3 regions of the Streptomyces sp. CNT360 genome follow, and region 3 is predicted to be linked to each of the others. Evidence: riboswitches for the same ligand, from Rfam matches in the RefSeq annotation. Region 3 holds a riboswitch; each other region holds the start of a gene.
What was found. Region 3 has a riboswitch for cobalamin ahead of H297_RS0117355 (CbtB-domain containing protein). Riboswitches for the same ligand answer to the same signal wherever they lie in the genome.
Positions count from the first base shown of each region.

Region 1: linked by a shared signal. The riboswitch ahead of H297_RS0109470 (ABC transporter substrate-binding protein) and the one ahead of H297_RS0117355 (CbtB-domain containing protein) in region 3 are both predicted to bind cobalamin.
Region 2: linked by a shared signal. The riboswitch ahead of H297_RS0102225 (ribonucleoside-diphosphate reductase subunit alpha) and the one ahead of H297_RS0117355 (CbtB-domain containing protein) in region 3 are both predicted to bind cobalamin.

Region 1 covers NZ_AUKO01000003.1:473,802-475,996, reverse strand. Annotated here, with positions in the region: gene H297_RS0109470 (ABC transporter substrate-binding protein) at 1-851, opposite strand, end outside; cobalamin riboswitch at 943-1,122, opposite strand; gene H297_RS0109465 (DUF7873 family protein) at 1,589-2,195, opposite strand, start outside.
Region 2 covers NZ_AUKO01000001.1:515,151-517,345, reverse strand. Annotated here, with positions in the region: gene H297_RS0102225 (ribonucleoside-diphosphate reductase subunit alpha) at 1-1,077, opposite strand, end outside; cobalamin riboswitch at 1,186-1,322, opposite strand; gene H297_RS0102220 (GNAT family N-acetyltransferase) at 1,390-1,887, opposite strand; gene mctP (monocarboxylate uptake permease MctP) at 1,985-2,195, opposite strand, start outside.
Region 3 covers NZ_AUKO01000019.1:71,664-73,858, reverse strand. Annotated here, with positions in the region: gene H297_RS0117360 (glycoside hydrolase family 6 protein) at 1-874, opposite strand, end outside; cobalamin riboswitch at 1,142-1,268, shown strand; gene H297_RS0117355 (CbtB-domain containing protein) at 1,303-1,530, shown strand; gene H297_RS36830 (CbtA family protein) at 1,554-2,195, shown strand, end outside.

The sequences.
Region 1 (2,195 bases), on a different contig from region 3:
CGCTTCTTCTTCTGGGCGACCGTCGTCCCGCCGTAGTCGTAGACCACCACGGCCTCGGGCCTGCGCTGGACGACCTTCTCCCAGGAGACGTCCGCGAACGGCTTGTCGACGTCCGCGAAGACGTTGCGGGCGCCCGCCCGGCGCAGGATCTCGTTGCCGATACCGGCGCCGCCCGCCGTGAACGCCGAGCTCTCGCCGCTGTCGTAGACGAAGACGGGGGTCCTGGCCGTGCCCTTGAGGCGCCGCGCGGTGGCGGCCAGCCGCCGGTCCTGCTTCTCGATGAGCTCCTCGCCGCGCTGCGGCACCCCGAAGGTGCGGGCCACCTGGCGGATCTCCTTGTGGAGGGTTGCGACGTCGGCGTGCTTGGTGCAGGACTCCAGGTCGAGGCGGGTGGGTACGCCGCTGTCCGCCAGCGCCGCCCGGTCGCGGCCCTCCGTCTTGTCGAAGGCGCTGGCGTAACCGCCGTAGACGAAGTCGGGGTTCGCGGCCAGCAGCCCCTCCTTGGAGGGGTACCGCTTCGCCAGCACCTCGACGCTTCGGTACGCCTTCGCGTAGCGGGGGAGGATTTCGTCGTCGAGGTAGGCGGTGCCGGCCATCCGGTCCTGGAGGCCGAGCGCCAGCATGATCTCGGTGACGTGCTGGTTCATGGTCACGGCCCGCTTCGGCGGCGCCGTGATCCGCGTGGTCACCCCGCAGTTGGTGACGGTGTAGGGGAACCCCGCGGGGGAGTCGCCGTGGGCACCGTCGCGGCTGTGGCCGCCGCTCTGGCAGGCCGCCACGGGTATCAGCAGCAGCGCGGCGAGCAGTGCGTGTGCGGCGCGCCCCGCCCTGCCCGTACCGGGCCGGCTCATGGCGGTCCCACGGCGCTTTGGGCGCATGGCCAGTGTCCTTCTCCGTCGTGAGGCCCAGTCGCGGAGCCCGGCGTACCGCCGCGTCCGGTCGTCCGGAACGCGGGTGCCAGCAGGTCTTCGGGCTCGGGACTGCCGGAGTGTGCGCCTTCCCGGGGACCGTGCCCCAGTGGCCTCGTGCACACCCCAGTCCCACACCGCTGCGCGTCAGCTCCGGATTCGCACCGGATTCCCTGACCCGTTCAAGGGTTTGACTGGCGGCTGCAACGTACCACGTGGGGCACGGAGCGGAGAAAGGGGGAGAAGTGACAAAAGGGACCCCGGGGCTTTACCCGGCCCCGGGGTCCTAGGTGCCGTTCGTTCGCACGTCCGTAGCGGTTCAGAGGCGGATCGTTCGGCGATGTCCTCGCGTGGAGCCACTCCACCACGGCCGCACGTGGAACGGCCGGCCGGACTCGAACCGGCGTCTCGAGGTCGTCACCGCCCCGGTTGCCGGACGATGAACGGCGATGCTGAGCGTGGAGCGAGAGGTTGAGACTGACCGGCGGCCTGCTTTCGGGCAGGCGCACCGGGGGTTCACACATCAGCTTCTGCTTCAGCTTTGCGCTCCTGGCGCACCCCGTGCGAAGGCCGTCGAAGCCCTCACCCGGGGGGTCTGTGACTGTTTCAGTTGTACGGGCGGGCGGCAGCCCGCCGGGGTCCGCTCGCGCTCGGGCGAACGCAGGTGAACCCCGGCGAACTCAAGCGAACAGGTAGCCGAAGACGGCGTCACCGACGCGCTGGTCGGTCACCTGTGTCCCGTTGGCCTCCTCGCGGGCGAACTTCACCGCCGCGGAGAGCTTGTCCAGCCGCTCCAGCAGCTCGTTGACCCGCCGCGCGGGCAGGGCGCCGGAGTACTTGACCGTCGTCCAGTAGCCGATGGGTACGTCCTCGTAGTAGACCTCGACCTGCGCCGGGTGCTTCTCGGTGGCCTCCGCCTTCACATGGTTGCGCGGCACCTTCTTGGTGCGGACCGTGCGCACCTGCTCGGTCTTCCACCAGTCCGTGGACGGGTCACGCTCCCAGGCCTCCGCGCCGTCCAGCACCGGCAGCCTGCGCAGGAACGAGCCCAGTTCACCGAGCTGCTTCTCCAGGAACAGCAGGTAGGAGACCGGCACCTCGGCCAGCACCGTGCGGCCGTCGACGACGATGTCCGCACGGGCCGTCAGGTTCGCCCAGTCCTTCGTCGCCGTCACATCGAACAGCCGGGAGAGGATCTTCGCTGTTTCCTTCAGCACATCCTCGGCCTTGACCTGAACCCGGGTCGACTCCGGCGGAAGCTGCTCGCCCTCTTCGTCCTTGGGCTGG
Region 2 (2,195 bases), on a different contig from region 3:
CCGCATGAACTCGTCGGGGATCCAGTGCGCGAGGTTCAGATTGTGGGTGCGGCGCGCATCCTCGCCGGTGTTGTCGCGCAGTTCGAGGAACTCCTCGATGTCCGCGTGCCAGGTCTCCAGGTAGACGCAGGCGGCCCCCTTGCGCCGGCCGCCCTGGTTGACCGCGGCGACCGAGGAGTCCAGGGTCCGCAGGAAGGGCACGATGCCGCCGGAGTGTCCGTTGGTGCCGCGGATCAGTGCGCCGCGGGAGCGGATGCGGGAGAAGGGCAGACCGATTCCGCCCGCGTGCTTGGACAGGCGGGCCACCTGGTGGTAACGCTCGTAGATCGAGTCCAGCTCGTCCCTGGGGGAGTCCAGCAGGTAGCAGGAGGACATCTGGGGGTGGCGGGTGCCGGAGTTGAACAGGGTGGGCGAGGAGGGCAGGTAGGCCAGCGAGCTGAGCAGCCGGTAGAACGCGGTGACCTCGGCGAGGGCCTCGGCCGACTCGTCCGCCGCCAGACCGCAGGCCACCCGCAGGAAGAAGTGCTGCGGCGTCTCGACGACCTGCCGCGTGGTGGGATGCCGCAGCAGGTAGCGGGAGTGCACGGTGCGCAGCCCGAAGTAGCCGAACCTGTCGTCGGCACCCTCCGCGACGGCCTCCTCGACCAGGGCGTCGAGCGCGGCGGCGTGCGCCTGCACGAAGGCGTGGGTGCGCTCGGCGATCAGCCCCTCGGCGTGGCCGAGGGCCGAAGACGCCGAGAAGCTGGTGGCACCGGCGGCCGCCGTCTCGTCACGGATCGCGAGGGTCAACAGCCGGGCCGCGAGCGCCGAGTAGGACGGCTCCTCGCTGATGAGACCCGCGGCGGCCTCGACGGCCAGCGTGCGCAGGTCGGCCGCTGTGGCCGCCGGGGCACGCCCGCGCAGCGCCGCCGCGAGCACGGGGGCCGGGTCCGCGTCGGGGAGGCCCGCGGCCAGCGCCGTGAGGGTTTCGCTCAGGGCGGCGGCGGGGCCGTCCGCCGCGTCCGTGGCGGGGTCCGGGCCGGAGCCTGGAGGGGTCCGCTCCTGACTGGGTGACGGGGCGGTGGGGGCGATGGTCACGCGATGCTCTCCCTCGCTGCTCGTGCTCGCGGCGGGGCACGGCGTGGGGGAGCGGGCAGGACAGGCCCTCCGCGCTCCGTCCGCCGGCCCAGTCCACGAGACCCGGACGTGTCGATGCCGGCGCCGGCAGGTGATCGGACTCGCGGGCAGCACCGAGCTGCTCCGCACACCGTTGCGGGACAGTCCCGGATTCGCACCGGGTTCCCCTGCGTCAGTGGCGACGGCCGTGAGGGAGCATACATGTTGTGGCCCCCTGGCTGTGACCCCCCATATCTTGTGTCTTGTTCGGTGCGGTGTGTCGGTGTGGCGCCGTCACAGCGCCAGGGTGTAGGCCCACAGGGGGACGTCCTCGACCGGGCACCAGTCCCGCTCGGGCGTCCGTACGAAACCGAGCCGCTCGTAGAGCCGGTGCGCCGCGAACATGTGCCGCTGGGTGGAGAGCACCAGCCCGCGCAGGCCCAGGGCGCGGGCCCGCTCCACGCAGGCGGTCACCAGCGCCTCGCCCACTCCGCGCCCCCGCGCGCCCTGGCGCACGGCGAGCATCCGGAACTCGCCCTCGCCCTCGGCCGCGCGCTCCGCGTACGGCCCGCCGGCGCCGACGAAGGTGACCGTGCCGAGCACCGTTCCCCGCCCGTCCTCGGCCACCAGCAGCTCCGCCTGGGCGGCGCGGGAGGCGGCGTCGCGCAGGGTCGTCAGATACGGATCGTCCTCGCCGAAGTCCAACAGCCCGCCGTCCAGGTAGGCGCGGGCGACCAACTCTCCGGTCTCGGCGTACTCGTCGGGCCGGGCGGCCCGGATGGTGAGGTCCATGCCGCCATCATGGCCCGTGACACCGACACCCGCCCCCGTGCAGAACGGGAGCGGGTGTCAGGGCGGTTCCGGCCGCGCCGGAAGCGCGGCTGCGGCCTCAGTGCGCGGCGGTGGCCTCCACCTGGGGGTCCTCGCCGGTGTCCGGCCCCTTGCCGGTGGAGACCGTCGGTGCCGGGTCCTTCGCCGGGGCGGTACCGGGCTGCGGGGCGTCGGCCGTGTAGTCCTCCGGCCGGGTCTCGTCGATGCCTGCGGGCGCCTTGAGGGCCCGGAGCACCAGCGTGCCGACCACGGTCACGGCCACGTTCGCC
Region 3 (2,195 bases):
TCCGGCTGGTGTCGATCACGAACGGCTTCTTGCCGATCTTGGAGGACAGCGCCTTGCCGTAGGAGAGGTTCGCGGCCGTGGTCTGGTAGTTGGAGACGTTCAGGGAGAAGCCGTCGGCCTTGGCGACGCCCGCGCGGTGGAGCGGCTCGACCAGGGCGCCCGCGTCGCGTATCCAGTCCGGGTTGCCCGCGTCGAGGTAGACCCGCGTCCCGGGCAGCTTCCTCAGTGCGGTGACGGCCTCGTCGAGGAGACGGTAGCGCTCGTCGTGGTAGCGGCGAGGGGTGCAGCCCTCGGCCACCATGTGGGCGACGGCGTCCGGTTCGACGATCACCGTGGCCGCTCTGTCGCCGATGCCCCGCACGACCGCCGCCAGCCATCTGCGGTAGGCCGCCGCGTCGTGGGCGCCGCCCTTGCTGTAGTGGCCGCAGTCGCGGTGCGGGATGTTGTAGAGGACCAGGAGTGCCTCGCGGTCCGCCTTCGCCGCGGCCTTGGTGATCCGCTCCGTCTGCCCGCCGGGGTCCTGCGTGCCGATCCACTCCGCGACCGGCTGGGTGGCGATCTTCTTCAGTTGCGCGGCTTTCGCGTCCTTGCCGTCCCTCGCGTAGGCGGCGGCCTGTCGCGCCGCGCTCCCCCCAGGGTCGACCCAGTACGGGGCAACGGACTTGGGGCGCTGCTCGATGGTGGGCGCCGCCCCGGCTCCCTTGCGGTCCGGACCGCCGTCCGAGGAGGAGCAGCCGGTCACCAGCAGCACGGCCCCCACCAGCCCGGCCACCGCGCGGGCGACGCCGCGCGGGAGCCTCGCACCGCCCCGCGAGTTCCCCGCGGACCGGTGGCGCGTCGCGCGCGGCGGCCTGCGGCCATGACTGCCGTCCATCCACTCCCCCTTGGCGTAACCGGACTCGGCGCGCCCGGACCCCTGGCGTTCCCAGGGCTCCGGCGCACCCGGGCCCGCGGTCCACCCGGTTCCCCGCCCTGCCCGAACCGTCGCTTCATGGTGTCACAGCGGCCACCACCCACGGCCGGCCTGTGGACAACCCCGCGGCGGCGCGGAACCGGCTGGTCGCAAGGGCGGTCGGCACGCGGTGTGACGGAGGCCGTATTGACAGTGCACATTCACGCTGGGAGCCTCCTGAGCGGCACATTTCCATACCGAGGCGACAGTGCGCAGGAACCCGGTGCGACTCCGGGACGGTCCCGCCACTGTGTCCGTACGCGGCGGTGAACACCCGTGCGGGAGTCAGGAACTGACCTGTCGCTTCTCCACCGACGGGGCGTGGAAACCCCAGGAGGAGGCACACGCGGATGTCCCCGCACACCGCCGGCACGGCCACCGCTCCGGAAGCTGGCGCCGCACATCCGGCGACGGTCAGGACCCGGGACTGGCTCGTCGTCGCCGCCGTGGCGATCGTCGCCCTGCTCGCTCTCTACGCCGTCTTCATCGACAACGGCAACCTCGTTACGGCCACCGGCTCGTACCTGCACGAGTTCTCACACGACGGCCGCCACCTGTTCGGCGCTCCCTGCCACTGACCGGAAGGGAAGCGCTGCTCCTCATGTCCGTCTCCGCTCAGACGTCCCCCTACCCCCTGCTGCCTCTCCTCGGCCGCGGCCTCGCGGCCGGCGGGCTGGCGGGGCTCGCCTCCGGGCTGTTCTCCCTGTTGCTGGCCGAACCGTTGATGGACCGGGCGATCCGGCTGGAGGAACAGCGTTCCGCCGCTGCCGCCGGGCACGCGGGCCACGGCGGGCACGGGGCCCGCACCCACGCCGCCGAGGCCGAGGAGATCTTCAGCCGGGGCACCCAGCACTTCGGTCTGGTCGTCACCGCCGTGGTGGCCGGTCTCGCGCTCGGGGTGTTCTTCACCGTCGCCTACGCCCTCGTCCACCACGGCGCGGACCGCGACGACGGCCGCACCTGGCAGCGCGCCATGGGCGTGGCCGGGGCCGGCTTCCTGGCGCTGTCCCTGCTGCCGGCGCTCCGTTACCCCGCCAACCCGCCCGGGGTCGGCGACAGCGGCACCGTCACCCAGCGGCAGGCGCTGTGGCTGGCCGCGCTGGTCATCGGCGTCCTCGGCATGGTGCTGGCCCACCAGGTGCACCTGCGGCTGGGCCGGGCCGGACGCGGGCTGCCGGCACGCCAGTCGGCGGCGGCGGCCGTGGTGGCCGCCACCCTGGCGGCGCTCTTCCTGCTGCCGGAC